One region of the Pseudomonas sp. B21128 genome, then DNA from elsewhere that is predicted to be linked to it. Evidence: predicted binding sites of a transcription regulator. Region 1 holds the regulator's gene; the other holds the start of a gene.

What was found. Region 1 encodes sigma-54, which starts transcription at its own class of promoters, with help from an activator protein. Its sites were predicted from a motif close to ANTGGCATNNANNTTGCTNT; they were not measured.
Region 2: a site for sigma-54 is predicted at 1,686-1,705, ahead of glnK (P-II family nitrogen regulator). Genes of this name have one in related genera too.

Annotation. Positions count from the first base shown of each region.
Region 1 is NZ_CP162590.1:187,829-193,678, reverse strand. It holds gene rapZ (RNase adapter RapZ) at 1-353, opposite strand, end outside; gene ptsN (PTS IIA-like nitrogen regulatory protein PtsN) at 356-820, opposite strand; gene hpf (ribosome hibernation-promoting factor, HPF/YfiA family) at 832-1,140, opposite strand; gene AB4P91_RS00905 (RNA polymerase factor sigma-54) at 1,214-2,707, opposite strand; gene lptB (LPS export ABC transporter ATP-binding protein) at 2,895-3,620, opposite strand; gene lptA (lipopolysaccharide transport periplasmic protein LptA) at 3,620-4,165, opposite strand; gene lptC (LPS export ABC transporter periplasmic protein LptC) at 4,152-4,724, opposite strand; gene AB4P91_RS00885 (HAD family hydrolase) at 4,733-5,257, opposite strand; gene AB4P91_RS00880 (KpsF/GutQ family sugar-phosphate isomerase) at 5,258-5,850, opposite strand, start outside.
Region 2 is NZ_CP162590.1:1,507,689-1,513,538, reverse strand. It holds gene AB4P91_RS06615 (ammonium transporter) at 1-1,107, opposite strand, end outside; gene glnK (P-II family nitrogen regulator) at 1,145-1,483, opposite strand; gene AB4P91_RS06605 (accessory factor UbiK family protein) at 1,898-2,158, shown strand; gene AB4P91_RS06600 (hypothetical protein) at 2,702-3,064, shown strand; gene AB4P91_RS06595 (hypothetical protein) at 3,099-3,269, shown strand; gene AB4P91_RS06590 (YifB family Mg chelatase-like AAA ATPase) at 3,441-4,934, shown strand; gene AB4P91_RS06585 (aldose 1-epimerase family protein) at 4,931-5,850, opposite strand, start outside.

The sequences.
Region 1 (5,850 bases):
GCCAGCGAACGATTGGCGTTGCTCAGCGGGTGGCGCCGACGGGTTTCCGAAAAACGCTTGAGCAGGGTTTCTTCGTCGGCATCCAGATACAGCACATCGCACTGGATATGTCGGCTGCGCACTTCTTCAAGCAGTTCGGGAAAACGCGAGAGATGGCTTGGCAGGTTGCGTGCATCAATCGACACCGCGACCAGCGGTTGCGCCAGTTCAGTGTGAATCAGCGCGCGCTCAGCCAGTTCCGGCAGCAAGCCTGCCGGCAGATTGTCGATGCAATAGTAACCGTTGTCCTCAAGGACATTCAGCGCGGTACTTTTACCTGAGCCGGAACGGCCACTGACGATGATCAGGCGCATGATTACTGCCCGCTCTGCTCGTCCACAACAACCTGGTACAGGGCTTCATTGCTTGAAGCGCTGCGCAATTTATCGCGCACATCTTTGCGATCCAGCATGCTGGCGATCTGGCGGAGCAACTCCAGGTGCGCGTCGGTGGCAGCTTCGGGGACCAGCAGTACAAACAGCAGGTCAACCGGCGCACCGTCGATGGCGTCGAAATCGATAGGGGCTTCAAGGTGCATCAGCGCGCTGATCGGCGACTGGCAACCCTTGAGGCGACAGTGAGGAATGGCGATGCCGTTGCCAAAACCGGTAGAACCGAGTTTTTCACGGGCAATCAGAGCCTCGAAGACGTCTTGCATCTCCAGATCCGGCACTTCACGGGCGATCAGGTTGGCAATCTGTTCGAGGGCTTTCTTTTTACTGCCGCCCGGCACGTTCACGAGGGAACGGCCGGGGGTCAGGATACTTTCAAGTCGGATCATGGGGTAGGGGGTTATCGACCGGTCGCGCCCTGGAGCAGGCTCTGGGTCTTTTCCTTATGCTTTTTGAGTTGTTTGTCCAGCTTGTCGGTCAAGGCGTCGATCGCGGCATACATATCGGTATGTTCTGCGTTGGCGACCACTTCACTGCCGGGGATATGCAAGGTGGCTTCGATTTTCTGCTTCAGCTTTTCGACGCACATCGTGACTTGCACGTTGGTGATCTTGTCGAAATGTCGCTCTAATCGTTGAAGTTTCTCATTGATGTAGTCGCGCAGAGGTTCGGTCACTTCCAGTTGGTGTCCACTGATGTTGACTTGCATACAGCTTCTCCTTCGTTGCCAGTGCATAAAGCGGCAGGCCGAAAAGCCTGCCACTGGAACGCTGTAACGTGGCTTACATCAACCGCTTGCGTTCGCTCGAAGGCGCGATCCCGAGGGATTCGCGGTACTTGGCGACGGTGCGGCGAGCCACCTGAATGCCTTGTGCCTCCAGTAAACCAGCGATCTTGCTGTCACTCAACGGCTTTTTCTGATTTTCCGCGGCAACCAGTTTTTTGATGATCGCGCGGATCGCCGTGGACGAGCATTCGCCGCCCTCGGAGGTGCTGACGTGGCTCGAGAAAAAGTATTTCAGTTCATAAATACCGCGCGGGGTATGCATGAATTTTTGCGTGGTCACCCGGGAAATGGTCGACTCGTGCATGCCGACAGCCTCGGCGATGTCATGCAGCACCAGCGGCTTCATGGCTTCGTCGCCGTATTCAAGAAAGCCGCGCTGATGCTCGACGATCTGGGTGGCCACTTTCATCAGGGTTTCGTTGCGGCTTTGCAGGCTCTTGATGAACCAGCGGGCTTCCTGCAACTGATTGCGCATGAAGGTATTGTCGGCACTGGTATCGGCGCGACGCACAAAGCCTGCGTACTGGGCGTTGACTCGCAGACGAGGTACCGACTCCTGATTCAGCTCGACCAGCCAGCGTTCATTGTCCTTGCGCACAATGACGTCCGGAACGACGTATTCGGCTTCCGTCGATTCGATCTGCGAGCCCGGCCGTGGATTGAGGCTCTGCACCAGCTCGATGACCTGGCGCAACTCATCTTCCTTGAGCTTCATGCGGCGCATCAACTGGCTGTAGTCGCGGCTGCCGAGCAAGTCGATGTAGTCGCTGACCAGACGTTTCGCTTCAGCCAGCCAGGGCGTCTTGGCCGATAGCTGGCGCAATTGCAGCAGCAGGCATTCGCCGAGATTGCGGGCGCCGATGCCGGCAGGCTCGAATTGCTGGATGCGGTGCAGAACGGCTTCGATCTCGTCCAGTTCGATGTCCAGTTCCGGATCGAACGCTTCGAGAATCTCTTCGAGGGTTTCGTCCAGGTAGCCCTGATTGTTGATGCAATCGATCAGGGTCACGGCGATCAGTCGATCGGTGTCGGACATCGGTGCCAGATTCAGTTGCCACAGCAGGTGGCTTTGCAGGCTTTCGCCCACTGAAGTGCGCGTGGTGAAGTCCCACTCGTCATCATCGCTGCTCGGCAGGCTGCTGGCGCTGGTCTGGTAGACGTCTTCCCAGGCGGTGTCGACCGGGAGCTCGTTGGGGATGCGCTCGCTCCAGTCGCCTTCCTCGAGGTTATCCACCGTCGGGGCGGTTTCCTGATAGGAGGGTTCCTGGATATCGGTGTTGGGCTTCTGTTCGGCGTTGTCAGCCAAGGGATCGGTGTTGTCGAAGTCTTCGCCTTCTTCCTGGCGTTCGAGCATCGGATTGGATTCCAGAGCCTCCTGAATTTCCTGTTGCAGGTCCAGGGTCGACAATTGGAGCAGACGGATAGCCTGTTGCAGCTGCGGTGTCATCGTCAGCTGCTGGCCCATTCTCAAGACTAGCGATGGTTTCATGGCAGGGGCTTAACACCTTATTCGCCGGCGCGATGCGCCATCCACTACAGGGCGCCGAAGCGCCAAACTTAAGCAAATTATATGCCTGAAACTGAAGTGTTTGCCTAGAGCGCTGTAACAATTAAAGCGTATTAAATTCTGCTTGAATCGATACAGCGCCCGGGCGGCTCACCGGGCACCTTTGCGCTTACAGGCGGAACTCGTGGCCCAGATACACTTCCTTGACCAGATCATTGGCCAGAATGGTAGCGGAGTCACCTTCGGCGATCAGTTGACCGTCGTTGACGATGTATGCGGTTTCGCAGATATCCAGCGTCTCACGCACGTTGTGGTCGGTGATCAGAACACCGATGCCCTTGGCTTTGAGGTGGTGGATGATTTGCTTGATGTCGCCGACCGAAATCGGATCGACACCGGCGAACGGTTCGTCGAGCAGGATGAATTTCGGCGCAGTCGCCAGCGCGCGAGCGATTTCCACCCGGCGGCGTTCACCACCGGACAGGCTCATGCCGAGGTTGTCGCGGATGTGGCTGATGTGGAACTCCTGCAGCAGGCTTTCCAGCTCCTTGCGACGACCGGCCTTGTCGAGTTCCTGGCGGGTCTCGAGGATGGCCATGATGTTGTCGGCGACCGACAGTTTGCGGAAGATCGACGCTTCTTGCGGCAGATAGCCGATACCGGCCTTTGCACGACCGTGCATTGGCTGGTGGCTGACGTCCAGATCATCGATCAGCACACGGCCCTGATCAGCCTGAACCAGCCCGACGATCATGTAGAAGCAGGTGGTCTTGCCGGCACCATTGGGACCGAGCAGGCCAACGATCTGACCGCTGTCGATCGACAGGCTGACGTCCCGCACGACCTGGCGGCTTTTATAGGCCTTGGCCAGGTGCTGAGCTTTCAGAGTTGCCATTACTGGTTTTTCTCTTCGGATTTCTTCTTCGGCTGGATCACCATGTCGATGCGCGGACGCGCTTCGGTGACTTTGCTGCCGGTAGCGCGACCGGCGCTGGCCAGTTTCTTCACGGTGTCATAGACGATTTTCTCGCCCTGGGTGGTGTTGCTGTCCTTATCGACAACCTTGGCCTTGTCGATCAGTACGACGCGATTTTGCGCGGCGTGATACTGAATCGTCACGCCCCAGCCCTGAACGGGCTTGGTATCGCCGGCAGTCTGCAGTTGTTCGAAGTAGGCGAGGTTGCCGACCGACGTCACAACGTCGATATCACCGGTCGAGGTGCGGGTGATGGTCACGGTGTTGCCTTTGACGATCATCGAGCCCTGAGTGATGATCACGTCACCTTTATAGGTGGCTACGCCGTTCTTGTCGTCCAGCTGGGCATCGTCGGCCTGAATGCGGATTGGCTGCTCTTGATCGTTCGGCAGAGCCCAGGCGCTCACGCTTCCCAGTGCTGCGCCCAGACTGAGCAAAATAGGGAGGGTTTTAACGAGCCTCATACTGTCCTCTTACGTTCGATTGCAGGTGTATCCTGCTTTCCTTCAGGTACGCTTTCATTCCTACGCCAGTCGATACACCGCCAGCGCCCTCGATTCTAACGGGTTGCTCGGTCTGCGCATATTCCCGCTGCGGGAACACTGTCATGCGAGTGGAAGTGATCAGCGTGTCGCGGTTCTTTTCGTCGGTACGCTTGATGCGTACCGAATCGATCAATTCGACTTCAGTGCCGCCCGAATTCACTTCGCCACGTTCACTGGTCACGTGCCACGGGAAATCCGTTCCGCGGTACATGTTCAGGTCAGGCTTGGTAACCAGCGTGACATCGGTCGCCTTGACGTGTTCGGCCTTGTCGGACGTCATTTCATACTGCACTTTGCCATCCGGCAGGTATTGCACGGTATGCGTGTTGGTCGCATACCAGTCGATAGGGGTTTCCACGGACGTGGTCGGAGGCTTGTCGAGGAAGCGTTCCGGGCTGATGTTCCAGTAGCCGACGGCTGCAAATAGCGCAGCGATGCAGCCGAACAGCAGGAAGTTACGAAATTTTTTGCTAAACATGGTTTGGCTCACAGGTACGCGGCGTTGGCCGCATCGAGGCGGCCCTGGGCGCGCAGGATCAATTCGCAGAATTCGCGGGCAGCACCTTCACCGCCTCGGGCCCGGGTAACGCCGTGGGCGTGTTCGCGGACGAAATCAGCAGCGTTGGCGACGGCCATGCCCAGCCCGACGCGGCGGATCACCGGCAGGTCAGGCAAATCGTCGCCCAGATAAGCGACTTGTTCATAGCTTAGGCCCAGTTGCTCAAGTAGACCGTCCAGAACCACCAATTTGTCTTCGCGTCCCTGAAACAGGTGTGGGATGCCGAGGTTTTTCGCCCGGCGTTCGACCACGGGTGTCTTGCGACCGCTGATGATGGCGGTCTGCACGCCGGCGTTCATGAGCATTTTGATGCCTTGGCCGTCGAGGGTGTTGAAGGTCTTGAATTCGCTACCGTCTTCAAGAAAATACAGGCGCCCGTCAGTCAGGACGCCATCGACGTCGAAAACGGCCAGTTTGATGGCTTGGCCGCGTTGCAGCAGATCGTCGCTCATTTACATCACTCCTGCGCGCAGCAGATCGGAGAGGTTGAAGGCGCCGACCGGGCGATCCTCCTCGTCGACCACTACCAGTGCATTGATTCGGTGGTCTTCCATGATTTTCAGGGCTTCGGCGGCGAGCATCTCGGGCCGGGCGGTCTTGCCGTGGGCTGTCATCACCTGGTCGATGGTCGCACTGCGAATATCGATGCTGCGATCAAGGGTGCGGCGCAAATCGCCGTCGGTGAAGATCCCGGCAAGTTTGCCGTCGGCTTCAAGGATGACGGTCATGCCCAGACCCTTGCGCGTCATCTCCATCAGCGCGTCCTTGAGCAGCGTGCCGCGTTGAACCTGCGGCAACTCCTGCCCGGCGTGCATGACGTTTTCCACTTTCAGCAACAGGCGACGGCCAAGGGCGCCACCTGGATGGGAGAAGGCGAAGTCTTCAGCGGTAAATCCACGCGCTTCCAGCAATGCCACGGCCAGGGCGTCGCCCATGACCAGCGCTGCGGTGGTCGATGAGGTTGGCGCCAGGTTCAGCGGGCAGGCTTCGTGCTCGACGTGAACGTTGAGGTTCACTTCGGCGGCTTTGGCCAGTGGCGAAGCCG
Region 2 (5,850 bases), 1.3 Mb from region 1:
GAGGATCGCGCCGAGGATACCGCCGATGCCGTGCACGCCGAAGGCATCCAGGGAGTCGTCGTAACCGAGTTTGCGTTTCAGGGTAGTGGCGCAGAAGAAGCACACCACGCCTGCCGCCAGACCGATCACCAGTGCACCCATCGGGCCGACGGTGCCGGCAGCCGGCGTGATCGCCACAAGACCGGCAACCACACCCGAAGCAATGCCCAGTGCGCTTGGCTTACCGTGGGTGACCCACTCGGCAAACATCCAGCCCAGTGCAGCAGCAGCGGTCGCGATCTGGGTGACCAGCATCGCCATGCCTGCGGTGCCGTTGGCCGCCGCAGCGGAACCGGCGTTGAAGCCGAACCAGCCGACCCACAGCATCGCGGCGCCCATCAGGGTGTAACCAAGGTTGTGTGGCGCCATCGGCGTGGTCGGGAAGCCTTTGCGCTTGCCCAGTACCAGGCAGGCAATCAGACCGGCAACACCGGCGTTGATGTGCACCACGGTGCCGCCCGCGAAGTCGAGTACGCCCCAGTCCCACATCAGGCCGCCGTTACCGGACCAGACCATGTGCGCGATTGGTGCATACACCAGAGTGAACCAGATGCCCATGAAGATCAGCATCGCGGAGAACTTCATCCGCTCGGCGAACGCACCGACGATCAACGCCGGCGTGATGATCGCGAAGGTCATCTGGAAGGTGATGAACACCGCCTCAGGGAACAGCGCCGCAGGACCAGTAATGCTTGAAGGCGTGACACCGGCGAGGAACGCCTTGCCCATGCCGCCGAAGAACGAGTTGAAGTTGACGACGCCCTGCTCCATGCCGGTGGTGTCGAACGCAATGCTGTAGCCATAAATGACCCACAGGATGCTGATCAGACCGGTAATGGCGAAGCACTGCATCAACACGGAAAGAATGTTTTTCGAGCGAACCATGCCGCCGTAGAACAGCGCCAGGCCGGGAATGGTCATGAACAGCACGAGGGCCGTCGAGGTGAGCATCCAGGCAGTGTCGCCGGAATTGAGGACTGGGGCCGCCACTTCGTCTGCCGCCATTGCAAGGCTGGGCATTACGATGGACAACAGGGCTCCTAGCCCTGCGAATTTACGCAGAGTCATATTGTTTTCTCCTGGGGCGTTGGGTTTGTGGCGGCGCTTAAATCGCGTCGGTATCGGTTTCGCCGGTACGGATGCGAATCGCCTGTTCCAGATTGACCACGAAGATCTTGCCGTCACCGATCTTGCCGGTGTTGGCCGCCTTGGTTATCGCTTCGATAACCCGATCCAAATCCTTGTCGTCGATGGCCACGTCGATTTTCACCTTGGGCAGAAAATCGACCACATATTCCGCGCCGCGATACAGCTCGGTGTGACCCTTCTGCCGGCCGAAGCCTTTGACTTCAGTAACGGTAATGCCCTGCACGCCGATTTCGGACAGCGACTCGCGCACGTCGTCCAACTTGAACGGCTTAATGATGGCAGTGACTAGCTTCATGAAAACTCTCTCCCGAATTGGTGGACTTGCCCCAGGAAAACAAACCCGACTCAAGTCTAAGCGCAGTGCCTGGCTTTGTAACGCATCGTCGGCCATACCTGCCCGACTGACGCCAGCTAACCGCTGCGGACGAAACTCCCCGCTTCGTCTGCCGCACTGCATTCGTCACAGCGACTGCATCAGTGCATGGGTCAAGAGTGACTAAGCAGAAACCTTGCCATCTCGGCAAAAACCTCTGATTTCAATCCCTTGGCCGCTACCGCAAGCACTCGCGTGCAAAACGCTTCGCGGATACGCACAACAACGGTGCGTCACCGTCCGTCCGCCTGCGCGAAAAGCGTGCATCCCTGACGACGAGATTGACTATAGACACTGCGTGATACACTGCCGGCCATTGTTTCCAGGACATTTCCCATGCTCGCGCCCAAAGACTTCCTCGACGCCCTGAGCGGCACCGCTTCCCGCCTGTTCAGCGGCGACACCCCGCTGCCAAAAGCCGAAATCGAAAGCCAATTCAAGATGCTGCTGCAAAGTGCCTTCAGCAAACTCGATCTGGTCAGCCGTGAAGAGTTCGATAGTCAGATGGTGGTGTTGGCCCGCACCCGTGCCCGCCTCGAAAGTCTCGAAGCGAAAGTTGCCGAGATGGAAGCGAAGCTGACGCCGCCCGCCGAGTAACACTAAATCCCCCTGTAGGAGCTGCCGAAGGCTGCGATCTTTTGATCTTCAGCCTTTCAATCATCTCGGCTACGTCCTACAACCTGAATGACCGCCGTCCGAAGGATTCTCAGACCTTGGCCTCACTGTGGCCTGCAAACTGAAAGCGCCTCCTCTAGGAGGTTTTTTTCATCTCGATTTTAATTGGGCGCACTCCTTTCTCACATCTATCTCATGGCGTGTGGCGCCTGCCACCAACCATGAACTAGCCAACTCCAATGTCCTTCACTTACGTAAGCAGCGTCCTACAACGCCTGTCCCCTACGGCTGATTACGTAACCACTCCTGCCTTGGATACTGTCTGCTGCCTGATACAAACAGAACACAAATAATGCGAAGACAAGGGAAAGGCACCGAGCTCCGAAACCAGACATACAAATCTGAAGCCCGCAAACTTGCACATCAAACAATGTCGATGGACCTAGAGGCATTGGCAGCCGGAATTGATGCTCTATCACTCAGGATCGATCCCATTACTCCATTGGCAATCAATGCATATCACCAGTGGATTGGACCATTGGCTATCCATGGGACGCCGTGCAGGACTGGAAGATTAAAGATCCAAAAGGCTTGGATCTGGCTTTTTGGTACGAAGAAGAACTGTGCGGCTTGTGCTACGCAACGCCGCGAAGAAGCAGGATCTGTATGAAAATCGTTCTTTTGCAGGGACGCACTTGTAACGCGCATCCCTTGCGGGGCTGGATCGCTCCGATGGCATTGCTGACAACGGAGTTCTACGCCCGGAAGCTGGGATGTACGCAAATCGAAGTACAAGAGCCAGACTCAGGCGCTATTCCTTACTATCAAACGCTGGGATTTTATTTTGATACAACCGGCAGCCTTGTCTTTGCATTGGACGATCAATAAGATCGAATCAAGCATCCCGGCACGTGAGGTGTCCATGAAACAGAAGAAGCAAAAAGCCCAACCGGCACCGGCTTCGAAACCTGGTACCGAGGCACTCGGTTTGCCGGACAGAGTTTCAGCCAGTCAGCGGCATTTTCTGAAAGTGGCCGCGACCTATGGCAAGGAAATGGAGCCCGATGGTTGGCTCGCCGGTGGTGAAACCTGAGTAACGCCAAATGACCGCCTGATGGGCGGTTTTTTTATGCCTGAGGATTAATGTCTCCTGCAACATCCAGTGAAAATTCGATCTCAAAACCATCCCACCAACACCCTCTCCCAAGACTACCCTTCAAAAACCCGCAGGAAGCGGCTCCCCGATTCAGCTCAAGGAACGACCATGTCCCTCTCCATCGTCCACAGTCGCGCCCAGATTGGCGTGGATGCTCCCGCCGTTACCGTCGAAGTCCATCTGGCCAACGGCCTGCCGTCGCTGACCATGGTTGGCCTGCCCGAGGCGGCGGTGAAGGAGAGCAAGGATCGGGTGCGCAGCGCGATCATCAATTCCGGGCTGCAGTTTCCGGCGCGGCGGATCACCCTAAATCTTGCACCGGCGGATTTGCCCAAGGATGGCGGGCGGTTTGATCTGGCGATTGCCTTGGGGATTCTGTCGGCGAGTGTGCAGGTGCCGTGTCTGACGCTGGACGATGTTGAGTGTCTCGGTGAGCTGGCGTTGTCCGGTGCTGTGCGGCCGGTACGAGGGGTATTGCCGGCGGCATTGGCGGCGCGCAAGGCCGGGCGGGCGTTGGTGGTGCCGCGAGCGAATGCCGAGGAGGCGTGTCTGGCGTCGGGGCTGAAGGTGTTTGCGGTGGATCATCTGCTGGAAGCGGTGGCGCATTTCAATGGGCATACGCCGGTGGAGCCTTATGTATCGGACGGTTTGATCCATGCCGCCAGACCCTATCCCGATCTCAATGAAGTTCAAGGGCAGATGGCCGCCAAACGCGCGCTGCTGATTGCCGCAGCGGGTGCGCATAACCTGCTGTTCAGCGGGCCGCCGGGGACAGGCAAGACGCTGCTGGCCAGTCGACTGCCGGGCTTGCTGCCACCGTTGTCCGAATGCGAAGCGCTGGAGGTGGCGGCGATTCAATCCGTCGCCAGCGGCGTGCCACTGACCCATTGGCCGCAGCGCCCCTTTCGCCAGCCGCATCACTCGGCGTCAGGCCCGGCACTGGTCGGCGGCAGTTCGAAACCACAACCCGGCGAAATCACCCTCGCCCACCACGGCGTGCTGTTTCTAGACGAGTTGCCGGAGTTTGATCGCAAGGTCTTGGAGGTGCTGCGCGAGCCGCTGGAGTCCGGGCATATCGTGATTGCCCGGGCCAAGGATCGCGTGCGTTTCCCGGCGCGGTTTCAGTTGGTGGCGGCGATGAACCCGTGTCCCTGTGGATATCTTGGTGAGCCGAGTGGCAAATGCTCGTGCACGCCGGACATGGTGCAGCGCTATCGCAACAAGCTCTCGGGACCGTTACTGGACCGGATCGATTTGCACCTGACGGTGGCGCGGGAAGCGACGGCGTTGAACCCGCAAGTGAAACCGGGAGAGGACAGCGCCAGCGCCGCGGCGTTGGTGGCCGAGGCCCGTGAGCGGCAGCTGAAGCGTCAAGGCTGCGCCAATGCATTTCTCGATCTGCCTGGACTGAAAAGGCACTGCAAGTTATCCACAGCCGACGAAACCTGGCTGGAGTCAGCCTGCGAAAGGCTGACTTTATCGCTTCGCTCGGCACATCGGTTGCTCAAGGTTGCCCGCACACTGGCAGACCTTGAGCAAGTCGATGCAATCAGACGTGAGCACCTGGCCGAAGCGCTGCAATACCGGCCGGCGACGCCTTAATGCTCGGTCAGATCAACCAGCGGCGTTTGCCGCACTTCGGTTTCACGCCCGGCCTGAATTTCGGTCACTCGCTTCAAGGCGTTATCCACGGCAGCTTTGTCCGCGAGCAGGCTGTAGCTGATCTGGAACTGTTTGTATTCCTTGGGTGCAATGGTCGGGACCAGATTCAGCGGACGCTGATAGCGGCGGTTGTAGGAAAAACTGGTGCCCGGCTCCAGTCCCGTGACATAGCCCTGCCCTTGGGTGTCAGTGTTTTTCCACAGGGAAAACACCGGCAACTGCCGGGTATTGAAACCGACAGAGACACCAAGGCTACCGGCCTTGTTGTGCAAAACGGTCAGGGTTTCACCTTTGGCATCCGCATAGGGCACAACGTTGTAGACGGTTTCGTCGTAATCCTTGGTTGGCGCGCGGTAGGTCTGCCAGTCGGCCAAATCGCCCTTGGCCTTGTCGTTGAAGGGCGACACCTGTTTTACCGGTGCAGCAAAACGTGCGCCCTGCTCAAGGAATGGCGTACTGAAGTTGCTGTGATACAGCGCCTGGTATTCCTTTGGATAATCGCCATTGTTGGTCAAAGTATCGTTGAGTGCGAAACGCACGCTGCCAGGCTCGGTGACCAGTTCAGTGACGACCGAAAAGTCGACTTTCTTGAACGCCTGCTCCTTCAGTTCGCCGCGCAAACTGATGGCGTAGGGAGGCTTTTCATCGATGTGCAGCGTGACGGTACTGGCCGGAATGTTGGCGGCGCGTCCGTGCAGGGTCAGCAGCTCACCCTTGTCCATGCCGGGATGGCCGACCCATTCGTAGCCACAGCGGGTCACCAACTCGTTGAAACCTTCCAGCCAGCCCAGACCACCGCGCCCATTGAGCTCAATGAATGCCGGGTTGACCACGTCCTTGACCGGCGAATCCCAGC